Regions from separate parts of the Pseudoalteromonas sp. PS1M3 genome, predicted to be linked through region 1. Evidence: predicted binding sites of a transcription regulator. Region 1 holds the regulator's gene; the other holds the start of a gene.
What was found. The regulator sigma-54, encoded in region 1, starts transcription at its own class of promoters, with help from an activator protein. The targets are predictions, from matches to a motif close to GTTGGCACGNNNNTNGNNT.

Region 1 (8,244 bases):
GCTATGTTAAAGAGCTGGTGACACATCATGTGGGCGGGTATCTAAAAATAGCGCCAGAGCATACTGAAGACGGTCCATTATCAAAAATGATGAAGCCAGGCATGGGTGCTTACGATCAATTTAAAGAATTATTTGATAAGTACTCGAAAGAAGCGGGTAAAAAGCAGTATTTAATTCCGTATTTTATTTCTGCGCACCCAGGAACTAAAGACGAAGATATGGTAAACATGGCTTTATGGCTTAAGTCTAACGACTTTAAGTTGGATCAAGTGCAAAACTTTTATCCATCCCCAATGGCCAATGCGACCACTATTTACCATACAGAGATGAACTCACTGCGTAATATCAAGAATAATAGTGAAGTAGTGCCAGTGCCAAAAGGAGCACGCCAGCGCAGATTACACAAAGCTATTTTGCGCTACCATGATGCATCGGGCTGGCCAATGATACGTGAAGCACTTCGCAAAATGGGTAAAGCCAACTTAATTGGCAAAGGGCCAAACTGTTTAGTGCCAGAAGAAGGCCGCGATGAAAAAGCGGGTAAAACCGTTAATAAAGGCCGTAAAGGGGCTCGCCCAGCGCTTACACGTCATACGGGATTTAGCCAATTTAAAAAGGCTAATACAAAACCTAAAGTGGGTGGAAATAGGCACAAAGCCAGATAGTTATTACCGAGACAATAAAAACGCGCAGCTATAAATTAACTGCGCGTTTTTTTATAACAGCTTTTAAATTTATATTAACAGCCAAGTGGCGGTGCCTAAAAAGGCAAAAATACCCACAATATCTGTCACTGTTGTTAGCACTACACTGCCTGCAAGTGCAGGGTCTATATTCATTTTTTTAAGTAAAATTGGAATACTTGCACCAGCAACCCCAGCCACAACTAAGTTCATAAACATGGCAAAAGCGAGTACGCCGCCGAGCATAAAATCCCACTGCCAAAGTGCAATGACACCCGCTATCAACAATGACCACAAAATGCCATTGAGTGCTCCAATAGCGAGTTCTTTCATCATTAAAAAGCGTTGGTTGGTTTGATTTATATGACCAACAGCTATACCACGAATAACAAGTGTGAGTGATTGACTGCCAGCAACACCGCCCATAGAAGGAACAATGCCATTAAGCACTGCTAATATGGGTAAAATATCGAGTGTGCTTTCAAAAAAACTGGCTACAAAGGCGGCCGCAAGCGCAGTTAATAAGTTAACTCCTAACCATACTGAGCGTTTTTTAGAGCTTTTTAAGACAGGAGCAAAGGTATCTTCTTCATCATCAAGGCCCGCCAAACTCAGTAAACTATGTTCGGCGTCTTCACGAATTACGTCAACAATATCATCGATCGTGACACGACCAAGTAGCTGATCGTTGTCATCAACAACTGGGGCCGAGATCCAATTATGGCGCTCAAACAGTTGTGCGACTTCACTTTCATCCATTGAAATTGGAATTGACTCACATTCTTCATCCATTAAATCGCGAACAATTTTTTCTGGTGGATTAGTTAGCAATGTACTCAGCGATAAAGCACCAATAAAGCAGTTATGTTTATCAACCACATACAGGTCATCAGTGCCTTCAGGTAACTCTCCGCGAAGTCGAATGTAACGTAGTACGACATCAATGGTCACATCTGGGCGAATAGTTACCGTATCGGTGTTCATGAGTGCACCAGCAGAACGCTCTTGATAAGATAGCGCTTGTGTTGCGCGCTCTCTATCTTGGGTGTCCATGGCGCTAACAACGTCTTGGTAAACGGTGTCAGGCAAACTACGTAATACTTCACCTAGGTCATCGTGACCCATGTCTTCAGTGGCAGCAGCAATGTGCTCAGGCTCCATTTGGGCAATAATACCCAGGCGCACGTCTTCTGATAATTCTTCGAGTACATCACCTTGAACATCAGGATCAACTAACTGCCATAGCAAGCGACGAATTTTGTGTGGAGATGATTCTAATAATAACGCAGTATCACATGGCGCTGTTTTTGCGAGCATGCGCCTAACTTGAACAAACTGACCACTATTAAGTGACTTGGTCACTTGTTTTAGTTGTTGTAGTGGGTAGTCTTGTTCAAAAGCTTCGGGCATTGGCGTCCTTTATTTATACTGTAACTGTTACCTAGTGGGTGGGGGAGTACGACCTAGCAGCCAGTTATTTTGATTATAGTTATTTTATTTAAATGTTAAAAATTAACGTTACTCTTGTTCGTTAAATCGTTGCGAAATAAGTTCTCCAATGGCATTTAAAGCTTGCTCTGCATCAGGCCCTTCACATACCACTTTAACTTCTTTACCTTGGCTACTTTCAAGTAGCATCAGTGCTAATACACTATCACCAGCAGCTTCTTTATCATCTTGAAATAAGGTGATTGAAGCATCAAATTTTACAGCGAGTTGGGCTAATACAGTTGCGGCTCTGGCATGCAGTCCTAATTTATTTTGTATTAAAAAAGTGTCTTCTATACGCATACATTACTCTATCAAAGCTGAACAGGTTATTAGTTTTGTAAAATTACTTTTCTTGTTCTCGGTGACGTATTTTTACATTGGGATGCGTAACTGCAAAGCTTTCGCCAATTGTTTGCGCTAAATATACAGAGCGATGTTGCCCGCCAGTACAGCCAATCGCAATAGTTAAATAGCTTCTGTTATTTCGCTCTAGGTGTGGTAGCCAAGTTTGTACAAAGGTTTGTATTTGCCATGTAAATTTTTGAACTATGCTGTGGCTAGCCAAATAATCTTTTACTGGTTGGTCTAGGCCATTAAGTGGTTTTAGTTCAGGCTCCCAATGCGGGTTAGGTAAAAAACGCGCATCAAATACGTAATCTGCTTCTTTAGGAATGCCATGTTTAAAACCAAAAGATTCAAATGTAACAATTAGCTGCTTGTCTTTTTTACCTAATATTTTTTCGCGAATTGATTCAGCAAGTTGATGAACGCTTAGCTCACTGGTATCGATCATGTAATCGGCGCGCGTAATTAGCACATCGAGAAGTTCTTTTTCTTTTTTTATGGCTAAATCAAGCGGAAGTGAATCTATTGATAAAGGGTGTAAGCGTCTGGTTTCAGAAAAGCGTTTAATAAGGGTTTGATCTTCACTGTCTAAGTAGAACAGCGTTGGTTTTGTAAAACCCGGTAAGTATTCGATGATGTGATTAAATTCATCTTGCTCTTTTGGTAAATTTCGCACATCTATACTAACGGCAATTTTATCGTAGTTATCAGAAACGCTTCTTACCAAAGAAGGTAATAAATTTACTGGAATGTTATCTACGCAATAATAACCTAGATCTTCAACAACGCGTAAAGCAACCGACTTACCAGAACCAGAACGGCCACTTATGATAATCAACTCCATTAATCACCCTTTAAATTTGTTACGATTGGTCAACAATAATTTGATACAACTCAGCATCCGATTTAGCACAGCGAAGCTGCTTACAAAATTCTTTATTTTTTAGTTTATCAGCTATCGTTGCTAGCGTCTTTAAATGCTGTTGGTTATCGCCTTCAGGTACGATGAGTGCAACAAAAATATCAACAGGGCGGTTGTCTATAGCATCAAAATTAATCGGTGTTTCACTTACTAACACCAATGCTAAAGGTTCTTGTGCGCCGCTCATTCGGCCATGTGGAATAGCAATACCTCTTCCTATCCCTGTGCTGCCTAGCTTTTCGCGGGTTAATAAAGCGCCCAAAATATCCTGTTGAGATAAATACGGTAATTTATCGTGAGCCAGCTCGCTAATAAACTCTAAAATTCTTTTTTTACTATTAAAAAGGACCGCAGCTTTACTGCAGTCCTGGCATATAAGTGAACTTAATTTCATCATATTAGTGTCGAGCAAGCTTCTCTTTGTGTTTAATTACTTGACGGTCAAGCTTGTCAATCAATGAATCAATAGCTGCATACATATCTTGATGTTCAGTGGATGCGAATAATTCAGCACCACTTACATGAATAGTTGCTTCTGCTTTTTGATTTAATTTTTCTATATCAAGAATGACATGAACATTATTAATATGATCAGAGTGCCTTTCTAGCTTCGCAAATTTGGTATTTATATAGTCTCTTAATGAATCAGTTAGTTCTACATGACGACCAGTTAAATTTAGTTGCATAAGCATTACCCTCTTTGTTTAGCGTCTTAGATCAGGCTCTTTCGCTGATTTGACGGTGGAATAGCAAGAGATTCGCGATATTTTGCGATTGTACGTCTCGCTACTTTAATTCCTTGCTCAGCCAATATATCCGCAATTTTGCTATCACTCAATGGTTTTGCTGAGTTTTCTGCTGCGATTAATTTTTTAATAAGTGCACGTATTGCCGTAGATGAACATTCTCCACCATTTTCGGTACTTACGTGGCTTGAGAAAAAGTATTTAAGCTCAAATATTCCACGCGGTGTGTGCATATACTTTTGCGTAGTTACGCGCGAAATTGTTGATTCGTGCATTTCTACCATTTCGGCAACATCATTTAAAACCATCGGTTTCATGGCTTCTGGCCCGTGTTCAAAAAAGCCCTGTTGTTGTTTAACAATACAGTTAGTTACTTTTAAAAGTGTATCATTTCTACTTTCTAAGCTTTTTATAAACCATTTAGCTTCTTGTAAATGTGAGCGAATAAATTGACTGTCGCCGCTTGATTTAACTGTACGCGACATCGCTGCATATTGGCTGTTTACACGAATTTTTGGCATGCTGTCTGGGTTTAACTCTACAATCCAGCGGCCTTTAATTTTTTTAACTGACACATCAGGTATTACATACTCAGACTCTTCTCGTACTATTGTGTCTGCAGGCTTAGGGTTGAGCGTATGAATAAGTGTCATTACTTCTTTAAGCTCATCTTCTTTGAGCTTCGTTTTTTTCATTAATGTACGGTAGTCACGAGCAGCTAACAAATCAATGTGCTCGGTTAAAATCATTTTTGTTTCATCAATAAAAGGCGTGCCTTTATCAAATTGATTTAACTGAATACACAAGCACTCTTGTAAGCTACGTGCCGCAATACCCACTGGGTCAAATAGCTGAATGCGCTTTAAAACCGCTTCTATTTCGTCAAGTTCAACCTCAACGTCATCGTCGTTATCTTGATTAAAGCTCTCTAAAATCTCTTCGCAACTGAGTGTCAGTATGCCTGAATCATCCACTGCTTCTACAATAGCAATAGCAATGGCTTCATCTGTAGGGCTAAATGGCGTTAATTGTAATTGCCACATTAAGTATTCGTGAAGCGTTTCAGTTGATGCGCCCTGATATATAGACTCATCTTCAGGCATTGGTCCTGAAGAAGATGCAGGGGCTGCACTCATGTACTCATCCCAGCTAACGTCCATTGCCATGTCGTCACTTACGGTATCTTTAGCAAGCGCTTCACCACTGTCTTGTTCATACTCGCTAGGGGCTTCATCTGCAGATACGGTTACTGTAACTTCATCGTTATCCGCTTTTTGCTCATTTTTGCCCGCAAGATCATCGGCATAGTCTTGCTCCTCAACCTCAAGTAATGGGTTGCTGTCGAGCGCTTCTTGTATTTCTTGCTGAAGATCCAATGTGCTTAATTGCAGCAAGCGAATAGCTTGTTGCAACTGAGGTGTCATTGTAAGTTGCTGGCCCATGCGCAGCTGTAGTGATTGCCTCATGTATCTCTAACAATCCTTTTAAGTTGTTATAATTAATACTAGCAGATGCTTATAAATAAGGCGTAAATGTTACAGCCTAAATTGCTCGCCTAAATATACATCGCGTACAGTTTTATCATTTAATACGTGTTCAGGGGTACCAGAAGCAATCAGTTCCCCATGAGAAACAATGTAGGCTTTTTCGCAAACATCAAGGGTTTCTCTTACATTGTGGTCTGTTATTAATACGCCAATCCCACGGTTTTTCAGGTGTTCAATAATTTTTTTAATATCTAATACTGAGATAGGGTCAACACCGGCAAATGGTTCGTCTAACAAAATAAACTTTGGATCTGCGGCTAAAGCACGTGCAATCTCCACTCGGCGACGTTCTCCGCCCGATAATGCCATGCCTTTGCTGTCGCGAATGTGTTGAATGCTAAATTCATCTAATAGATTATTCAATGTATCTTCTCTGGCTTGTTTAGTGAGCTCCTTTCGAGTTTCTAAAATAGCCATTAAGTTTTGATACACTGTTAATTTTCTAAATATAGACGACTCTTGTGGTAAGTAGCCAATGCCTAATCTAGCACGACTGTGCATAGGTAAAAGCGTAATATCGTTATCATCGATAGATATTTTGCCTTTGTCGCTAGGGACTAAGCCTACAATCATGTAAAAGGTTGTTGTTTTACCTGCGCCGTTTGGCCCAAGCAAGCCTACAATACTGCCAGCTTTAACTTCTAAGCCCACATTTTTTACAACTTCACGGCCTTTGTAGCTTTTGGCTAGTAGCTCTGCTTTTAATGTGCTCATGGTTGGCCTTTGTCATTTTTTTTAGGCTCCACAGGCACTAAGATAGTGTGTACACGGTCAGTTGAGCTTTCATCTTTTTCGGCGCTAATAAGCTGCTGTTCTATATCGTAGGTAATGCTTTTAGCATTCATTTTTTGCCCAGCTTGAGATATCTCTGCATCTCCAATTAATGTTAAAAAACGCGTTGAAACATCGTACCTAACTTCATTAGCGCTGGCGCTCATTATTGTGCCGTCGGCTTGTTTTTCTTCAAAATATGCAGGCGTACCTGTGGCAATTAACAATTGCTTGTTGTCGCCTAGCTCATCGCGCTTGTGAACCTCAAGGCGGTCTGCGGTAATTTTTCTGTCGCCATGAATAATTTCAACATTTTTTTCGAAGATACCTACGTTTTCTTTTAGTTGACCCTCTTGTTTATCCGCACTAATCGAAATTTGATTTGCAGAAATTGGCGCTGTTGGTTCAGCGGCATTAGTACCTAATGCAAGTAAAAATGTTGGAATAATAAAGAGTGTTGATAGTTTATTGGTCATAATAAATAGTTCGCGTATGGTTAATTAATTTTATCACTTCGGTTTTTAAATCGGCTTCTAAGCCTTTACCGGTGATTTTTAAATTGGGCCCTGTAACAATGACAGGCTGCTCTGATTGCATCGTTAGTAATTTTATATCTACCTGAATGTTATCAGCATTAATTTTATCTATCATTGCGTTATCAGTTAAATTACTAGCAACAACGTTACCTTCTAATATTAGTTGTCTGCCTTCGTATAATGTTGCTTCATTAGCGTTAATTCGCCATGTTTGCTTGTTGTTGTATAGCGTAAAAATAGGTTTATCAAAAAAGGTAAACCCTAATTCTTGATATAGCTCCATTCGCGCTGCCGTTACTTTATGGCTGATTTTCCCATTTTCGTCATACGCTGTTTGTTTTAGCTCTATGGCTGTGTAATCTGGCTTTGCAATTATGTCTGCTTCGGTTTGTTGTGGTAAATTTACTTGTGTAAAATAAGGGTACCAAAGCCAAACCATACAGCTGATGAATAAAACGCTTAATATTATGCGCGCTGCATTCATGAACTAGTCCCTTTTGTGGTCAAAGGTTTGTTATTTTCAAGCATTAGCAGGTCGGTTAGTTCTCTCACTGCACCAAAGCCACCTGGCATTTGTGTTGTATAATGTGCTAAACGTTTTATTAGCGGATGTGCGTCATTTACTGCAACAGCAAACCCTACTAACTCCATCACTGGCATGTCTGGGCCATCATCGCCAATGTAGGCAATTTGCTCATCATTTAAATTGAGCTTTGTTTTTAGTTCTTCGTAAGCGAGTAATTTATTTTCTTGGCCTTGGTATATATGTTGTATTGTTAAGCTTGTCATACGCTGTTGTACTATTTTTGAGTGGCGTCCTGTAATTACCGCAACTTCAAAGCCACTATTAATTAGCGCTTTAATGCCAAAGCCATCTTTTGTATTAAATGCTTTGAGCTCTTCGCCTTGGTTACCCAAATAAATGCGACCATCAGAAAACACACCATCAATATCACAAATAAGTAGCTTTACTTTTTTTGCACGTGCTTTTGCGTCTTCACTCAATGGTTGATAGAGCTCTTCAAATTGCATTTATAATACTCCTGCTTTTAATAAGTCTTGCATATTTAATGCACCAATAGGGTGGTTTTGCTCATTAACGATAATTAAACCATTAATACGCTTTTGCTCCATAATATTAAGTGCTTCAGCGGCCAAAATATCTTGCGTTGCCGTTGTGCAGGACTTGGTCATTACAACATC
Region 2 (8,244 bases), 300 kb from region 1:
GCTTGTTTTATTAAAGAGGGAATAGCATCTAACCATCGACTTTCATCTTTTATGGGTATATATACTTCGTCTATGGGGTAGCTTCGCCCGCTTGATTGTATAACTGGGCAATCAAAAAATTGTTTATAGCGCTCGGTATCAAGGGTGGCCGACATAAGTAGTATGGTTAAATCGTCACGCAGTGCACTTTGGGTCTCTAAAGCAAAGGCCAGGGAGGTATCGGCTGCAATTGAGCGTTCATGAAACTCATCAAATATCAGTAAATCAATGTCGCTTAATTCAGGGTCGTTTTGTAGCATGCGGGTAAGCATGCCCTCGGTGACTATTTCAAGGCGCGTATTACTGCTTACTTTACTCTCGCCGCGTACTCGCAAACCAACACTCTGGCCCACTTTTTCGTTTTGGCACTGTGCTAAGTAATTGGCAATATTACGTGCTGCTAAGCGGCGCGGCTCCAGCATTACAATACGTTTAAAATGGCTGTCGCGCATAAGCTGTAGCGGCAACCATGTTGATTTACCTGCACCAGGCGGTGCTTGTAATAACGTTATAGGATTGCTTTGTAATGTAGTTACGAGTTGTTGATATATGTTTTGAACCGGCAGCACTGCTATTTACCCAAAATTGCTTTGCAGGCATTGTAGCAAAAAATAATCGTGCGACGGCGATTCATATTATTAGTATTTGATGACTATAGGCGTAAAGCACTATCAAATTAAATAGTAACTAACTTTCATCGACTCTCTCAATGAATGAAAATTTTAGCTTACTAATTTTAAAATCTCTTAAAGTAACATCTCAAAAAAGAGGGCTGCCAGCTCATGTCTCCCAGATACGTCTGCTTTTTTATAAATAGCAGATGATTGATTACTTATAGTTTTTTCTGACTTTTTTCTAATGCTAGCAATTTCTGATGTTGATAATCCTTTTATCAACAATAGTGCAATTTCTTTTTCAGTCGCCGTTAATCCCCACTTTTGGAACTGCATTTTAATTTCATTAAAAAATACGACTTTTGAATTTTCTAATTGCTGATTAAGCAGCCTAATATTTTCTTTCGAAACCGTTAACTGTGCCAAATTTAACTTTTCATTGGTAGTACGCCTGTGAATATCAATCATCAAATAAACGAACAAGGCTAGCGATAACACAATTAACATGATCTCTTGCCAAATATGCACAGGTTCCACATTGCTTAAAATATCTATTGATAAATCAATCAATTTAAAAATAACGATTAAAATTAATGTAAAAGAAATCAGTTTGTCTTTATGCATTTTCACCCAGCCATTAAAAAAGCCACAATAATGTGGCTTAGTTATTATAGTACATCTAATTACTCTAGCTCAGCCTCAGAGGCAAGTATGTATTGATTACCGACCCATTGACCTTCAATTTCGATAATACTGCCAACAGTTAATGCCGCCATAAAGGTTGTTAAATTTACATCTCGGTCATTAAGCTCTAATTCTGCATTTGCAGAGAGTCGTACTTCATAGCCATTAATCATAAAGCTGTTTGCAGTTAAAAGCTCAGTGACTGTTCCTTCAAATTCAACATAGCCACCGATATGGTCGCCATTGTCGCCGTCATCACCGTCATCACCGTCATCACCGTCATCACCGTCATCACCGTCATCACCGTCATCACCGTCATCACCGTCATCATTCTCAAGTTCAACTTTACCAAGTACAAACACATTATTTGCATCGTATTGACCTTCAATTTCAACACGATCACCCACAACAAGCTGTGCTAAAAATGTTTCTAACGAAACCAATACATCATTAATAATGTATTTTGCATTGGCATCTAGCTGTATTTCAGCGCCGTTAACTGTGATTGAATTGCTTAAAATAGCAGTTACCTGCCCTTTCATTTCCCATTCTTGGTTATATTCGTCTTGATCTTCTTTTTCTATTTTTAAAACACTTAAAAGCGGCGACGTGTTCAAATAAGCTATCTCAACGTAATCGTTAATATTTAAAGAATCAAAATTAAAGTATTGCTCGTCATCGTCTTCAAATCGGCTAAATTCGTTAATTGCATATACCACACCATTAACAGTAATCGTTTTATTAACAGAATCTATATCTTCAATAATGCCTTTTACTTTTCCGTCTGACGAGTAGTCTGGGCGTTTTAGTTCAACCGAAGTGACTTGATTGTTATTAATGTAAACCTCAACAAACATACCCACGGTTAAATCATTAAGTAATGTGCCTTCAACGTCAATATTATCAGCAAAGTCAAACACTTGACCATTAACTCCCATAGACGTTGCGCTGATTTGCGTAATTAACCCCTCGATTTCGTATCGTAGTACGCTATCGTCATCAACATCTAATGACTCTTCAACTGTTCTGGCATCAACCTCTGTTGCCACCATAACATCGCCAAGTAAATTACCCTCTACTTTTACGTAGGTATCGTTTGTCAATAAGCCATCAAGTACGGCTGAGCTGTAGTCAATCACTACATTGTTAATAGTAAACTGTAATGCGGCTTCATCTAAATTCGACACAATGCCTGCCGTGTATTCATGATCGTCATTATTTACATCCGTATCGGCCTCAATGTACGACGCTAAAAAAGTACCATCTGCTTGCGGGTAACCACTTATTTCAACCCTTTGACCCACACTAATGAGCGCCTCTGACGTATCAATAAAGTGAGTTAGGTCGTTATAATAGACAACCGTATTAGCTATCAGTAGTTGGCCTGTGCTGCGGTCAATACTTTGTATAGTGCCTTCAATTTCGGTATCGTATTCAACATCTTGGGCAATCCATTCGCCTGAATCATTTTCTTGTGCTGAAAAACTAATTTTCATACCAACACTAAGCGCGCTTAATTGAGTGCTTAAACCATTTTTCATTATGTTACTTGTGTCTGTATTGTACTTAACACCATCAACATAAATACTGCCAAAGCCCGTGATCACACCTTGGGTTACAACAAGCTTAGGTGAAACAGACTCAAGCGATGAATTAACAGCATCAAGTATTGGCTGCTCTTTTTGCTCAGAACCACCACACGCGGTTAATATGGTAAGCGCACTAAAAGTGGTGAATATATGTTTATTCATTTTTTTCATACTAATAATCCTAGAGGTTAATTGTATATACTTTATACATACTGCATAGATACTTCAATTAGAACTATTGACCTATATAAGCCATTAGTAAATAGGTAATTATACCTACCCCTCCTAACATTATGTTTTTAAAAATAAAATCAGATAAAATATTTAATAGTAAAATTAAGAAATAATTACATACTGCTATGTATAATTTTTAATAAAAACTCAACACCAAAAACAATACCACCTAACATAAAAATATAACCAACTAATAATAAGAACAATAAATTCATTATTATCTCTTGGTACAAGGCTTGCTACTTTATAACTGACAGTCAATTCACTAACCTAAAGTAAGGATAAACTTATGAACAGCGATCGTATGAAAGGTAATTGGAACGAACTTAAAGGTAAGGCGCAACAAAAATGGGGCGATCTTACTGACGACGATTTAGACAAAATTGAAGGTAGCCGTACAGAGCTAGTGGGTAAAATCCAGCAGCAGTATGGTAAATCTAAAGAAGAAGCAGAGCGTGAAGTTGATGAGTTTGAAAAAACTCACTAATCGCTAACTTCTAAAAAAACCGCCATTTGGCGGTTTTTTTTGTTTAATGGCTAAAAAGTACGCTATTTACACTTTTAATTGGTTACCTATAGGCAGTTGCCTAATGCGCTTACCACAAGCGGCAAAAATAGCGTTACACAATGCGGGTGCATAAACAGGTGTTGCGGGCTCGCCTACACCTGCAGGTGGGGCATCGCTTTGTATTATTTCTACTTCTACCTCTAAAGGTGAATCGCTCATACGCGGTACGCGGTAATCATGAAAATTACTTTGCTGTACGCGACCTTTATCAAAGGTAATACCGTCGCTAATAGCAGTGGTAATACCGTAAATAGAACCACCTTGCGTTTGGTTTTTAACGGTATCGGTGTTTACTACCGTACCCGCATCAATAGCCACCCACGATTTAATCACGTTTAAATCACCAGCGTCCGATACCTCTACCTCAACCACAGTAGCCACATAGGTTAAAAAGCTGCGGTGCGCAGCAATACCTAAGCCGCGCCCTTTTGGAAGTGTTCTCCCCCAATTTGCCATACTCGCTGCTTTTTCAATAACATGACGCAAACGGCTTGTTTCAAGTGGATAAACCGCTTTATCGCCACCGTAGTTATTATAGTTTGCGTTCTGGTTTGCAAAATCGATAGTACGCGCTGGCCCAATGGTTTCCAATAAATAATCTTTTGAGTCTTTACCCGCCTTGTGGGCAGCCTCATTTATAAATGACTGCACGGCAAACGCATGAAAAATATTTGTGACCGAGCGCATCCAGCCTATTCGGGCTTTTGCTGGTGCTTCACCTCGTTCCAGTTTCATATTGGGTGCTAAAATTGGATTATCAGTAAAACCTAGGTCTAGCTCAAAGCCACCAGGTGCAGATGCTCCCTCTTGAAAGGTAGACATAATTGGCGAAAACGCCGTGCGATGTAAGTAAGCCTCAATATTACCTTTTTCATTGAGTGAAGCTTCAATATGTTGAGCCGATACCGCATGATAAAAACTGTGCTGAATATCATCCTCTCGCGTCCACTGAACGCGAATAGGTTTTCCAGTTTTCATTGAAATGTAGGCGGCCTCTGCTGAAAAATCAGGTTTTGATTTACGCCCAAATCCGCCACCTAACATGGTGACATGCACGTTAATTTTACTCTCGTCCATACCCAGTAATGCAGCCACAGTTTTCATATCGGCTTGCGGGTTTTGCGTTGCAGCCCAAATATCTACACTGTCTTTATTGTACATTGCCGTGGCGCAAGGTGGCTCCATGGGTGCTTGAGTTAAGTGCGGCGCGTAATAGTCGGCTACAAGCTTATTGCTCGATTTAGCCAACACGCCCATGGTATCGCCTTTTTCGCGCACATGCGCTTGCGGCTCACTTACTGTTTGTAATAACGACTTTTTAAAGTTTTCTGAATTATAATCGCCGTTTTTACCATCAACCCACACTATTTTTAGTGCTTTACGCGCCTGCCATGCAGCCCAGGTATTTTTAGCAACAATAGCAATGCCGCCTTTTGGCTGAAATTGCGGCGCGCCTTTTGGTACAGGCATTTCAATAATATCAACTACGCCATTAATTGCTTTAGCGGCGCTGGCATCAAACGATTTAATCACACCACCTACTACCGGCGGGCGCTCAATCATAGCCACCAGCGCTTTTGGCTCGCGTACGTCGGCAGCAAATGTGGCTTTACCGGTTACTAAATCGGTTAAATCTATGTGCGCCATACCGGTATTTATATAGCGCCATTCTTTACGTGTTTTAATTGTTAACTTGTCAGGCTCTGGCGGGGTAACGCCAAGTGCTAAGTCAATTAAATCTTTATAAGCCAGCGTTTTACCCGAGCTGTGGGTAACCACGTGCTGATTAGCTGTACAGGTGTGTGGCTCAACTTTCCAATATTTAGCAGCTGCATGCTGCATCATGTAGCGTACGCTTGCGCCCATTTCGCGCAGGCGCTGCATGTTGTAGCGAATACTGCGCGAACCATCGGTATTTTGATCCCCATATTTAGGGTCGCCCTTACCTTGAATAACCACTACTTTGTCCCACGAGGCTTCCATTTCGTCTGCCACAATTTGGGCAATAGCGGTACGAATTTGTTGGCCCATTTCAGAGCGGTGACAGGTTATTTCAACCATGCCATCGGGGCGCAGTGCTATAAATAAGTTAGCACGTTTTGCTTGCTCAGAGGGCTGCTCTAACACGCCTGCAAACGCTTTTGGTGCACTGCCTACAAAATAAGTGCCTAATACTAATGCGCCTATTGCGCTGGTTTTTAAAAATTGGCGACGGTTTAGGTCAAAGTACGTATTGTCGTTTTTCATACTTGTTCCCCTTGTTCATTAGGGTCAAAATATTCAACGCCCGCAATGGTTTTAGCCGCCGACTTAATTGCTTTATGAATACGCGGATACGTGCCACAACGGCAAATATTGCCCGACATATTACTCACTATTTCATCATCAGTGGGGTTGGGGTTAGCGGCTAATAAGCTTGCCGCTTGCATTATTTGCCCGCACTGACAAAACCCACACTGCGGCACTTTATGCTCAACCCAGGCTTTTTGTACGGGGTGGTCGCCCTGCTCGCTTAGCCCTTCAATAGAGGTAATAGCACGCCCTGCCACAGCCGATACCGGTAATATGCACGAGCGCTGCGCTACGCCATCAATATGTATGGTACATGCACCACATTGCGCCATACCACAGCCAAATTTAGGCCCGGTTAAATTTAATTCATCTCGAAGATACCAAAGCACCGGCGTTGACGGATCGCCTGTAAACTCATGTTTATTACCATTAACGGTTAGCGTGATCATATTTAACTCCTTGGCAAAGCGCTTTAAAGGAATGCCTTGTTGCGCGAGAACGGTTTGAATACTTGCTACTTTTTTAGCCTACCACTTAGGATTGATTTATTGAAATTTTTATCGGTAAGTGGCTTTAATAAGCTTTGGTAAGTCGCTAAACATAAAAACCGCCCTATGGCGGTTTTATGTATAAACTAAATGTCAGTTATTTAGTTAGTGCTAATTTAACCGCGGCCTGTGCATGAATTTGGGTGGTATCGTAAAGGGGCACCGTTGTATGTTGCGGCTCTACCAATAAGGCAATTTCAGTACAGCCTAAAACAATAGCCTGTGCACCTTTTTCAAACATACGCTCAATAATATTTATAAACTCAGCTCGGGCTTCATCATTAATAATACCTTGGCATAACTGATTGTAAATTATGTCGTGAACACGCGCTCGCTCATTAGGCTCGGGTATTAACACTTCAATGTTATGCCTATCGGTTAACCGCCCTTTGTAAAAGTTTTGCTCCATTGTAAATTGCGTGCCCAGCAACCCTACTCGCGTTATTTTATCGTGTTTTAACTGATCTGCGGTAGCATCGGCAATATGCAAAATAGGAATACTAATATTGCTGGCGATATGGTCAGCCACTTTGTGCATGGTGTTTGTGCAAATAAGTAAAAAATCAGCCCCACCAGCCTCTACCGATTTAGCCGCCTCGGTAAGTAACTTAGCTGTTTGTTGCCAATCACCTTGATGCTGCATCGTTTCAATTTCGGCAAAATCAACACTCATCATAAAAACTTTGGCACTATGTAGCCCGCCCAACGCATTTTTTACACCCAAGTTTAACGCTTTGTAATAACTAGTGGTTGACTCCCAACTCATACCACCAAGCATGCCAATCGTTTTCATAAAATTGCCTTTTTAGTTTACTAAAAAAAACTAAGCAGTTATCCCAAGGTATCTTAATTAGCTGAGGGAGTAAGCTATAGCTATTTTTTAATGCCTCTTTCGGTTTTACAAACGATTACAATAGCGGTAATAAAATTAAAGAAAATACCAAGAACAAACCAAAGTAAAGCACTTCGGCCTGTAGATTTAGCCCACCAAGCACTGAAAAAAGCAAAAAATAATACAGCCAATACACTACGATTAAATTCCTCTTCTAACTTTTCTGTGTCGTAAGACAAGCTCGATAACTCATTTTCTAACTCGTTGACCTTTTTAGTTAATAGCATAATTTCTTCACTTTGCTCATTTTGTGCAGTGACTGTTTCTATAGGCTGAGCGTATGCCAATAATGAGCTTGCAACCCATATCATAATGCAGAGTATAAATTTCATTTTATTCCTTTAAATTATTTTAACTTAAACAGGCAATTAACCAAATGACGTTAATTGAGGTTGAGATAAAAAACCAGTATTTAAAGCTTTTCTTTGTTTATTAAAGCTCTTTCTTTAACTGCAGATTGGCGAATAAAAAACATTATTACGCAGCCTGCAATATTCCCACCTATTAATAAATTGAGTATGGCTAAAGTAGTTATTTGATTAACTTTTCTCTTAGATACAGCCCATAAATGCCAAAAAGCATAACTACAAAGGCCAAGTACTGCCAAAACTAGCGCAAATGGATGTACACTCCCTTTTTTGAGAACAATAAATACCATTCCAGAAGCAAGAATTAGTGACAAAACGCAAAGTCCGACCAGAAAAAGCTTTACGAAAAAACCCAGAGTCGAAAAACTAAATTCATGTTTAGTTTTATTTAATTGAATAGTTTCTTTAGTCATAAT

Region 2: a site for sigma-54 is predicted at 3,384-3,402, ahead of PS1M3_RS03890 (CsbD family protein). Genes of this name have one in related genera too.

What each region holds. Positions count from the first base shown of each region.
Region 1 covers NZ_AP022624.1:538,781-547,024, forward strand. Annotated here, with positions in the region: gene PS1M3_RS02500 (YgiQ family radical SAM protein) at 1-665, shown strand, start outside; gene mgtE (magnesium transporter) at 735-2,093, opposite strand; gene PS1M3_RS02510 (HPr family phosphocarrier protein) at 2,202-2,474, opposite strand; gene rapZ (RNase adapter RapZ) at 2,518-3,363, opposite strand; gene ptsN (PTS IIA-like nitrogen regulatory protein PtsN) at 3,383-3,835, opposite strand; gene hpf (ribosome hibernation promoting factor) at 3,840-4,127, opposite strand; gene PS1M3_RS02530 (RNA polymerase factor sigma-54) at 4,154-5,653, opposite strand; gene lptB (LPS export ABC transporter ATP-binding protein) at 5,723-6,448, opposite strand; gene lptA (lipopolysaccharide transport periplasmic protein LptA) at 6,445-6,981, opposite strand; gene lptC (LPS export ABC transporter periplasmic protein LptC) at 6,971-7,525, opposite strand; gene kdsC (3-deoxy-manno-octulosonate-8-phosphatase KdsC) at 7,522-8,073, opposite strand; gene PS1M3_RS02555 (KpsF/GutQ family sugar-phosphate isomerase) at 8,074-8,244, opposite strand, start outside.
Region 2 covers NZ_AP022624.1:834,798-843,041, reverse strand. Annotated here, with positions in the region: gene hrpB (ATP-dependent helicase HrpB) at 1-608, opposite strand, end outside; gene PS1M3_RS03900 (LuxR C-terminal-related transcriptional regulator) at 786-1,277, opposite strand; gene PS1M3_RS03895 (DUF5666 domain-containing protein) at 1,337-3,097, opposite strand; gene PS1M3_RS03890 (CsbD family protein) at 3,450-3,647, shown strand; gene PS1M3_RS03885 (xanthine dehydrogenase family protein molybdopterin-binding subunit) at 3,714-5,975, opposite strand; gene PS1M3_RS03880 ((2Fe-2S)-binding protein) at 5,972-6,469, opposite strand; gene PS1M3_RS03875 (aspartate/glutamate racemase family protein) at 6,666-7,361, opposite strand; gene PS1M3_RS03870 (hypothetical protein) at 7,442-7,792, opposite strand; gene PS1M3_RS03865 (hypothetical protein) at 7,873-8,241, opposite strand.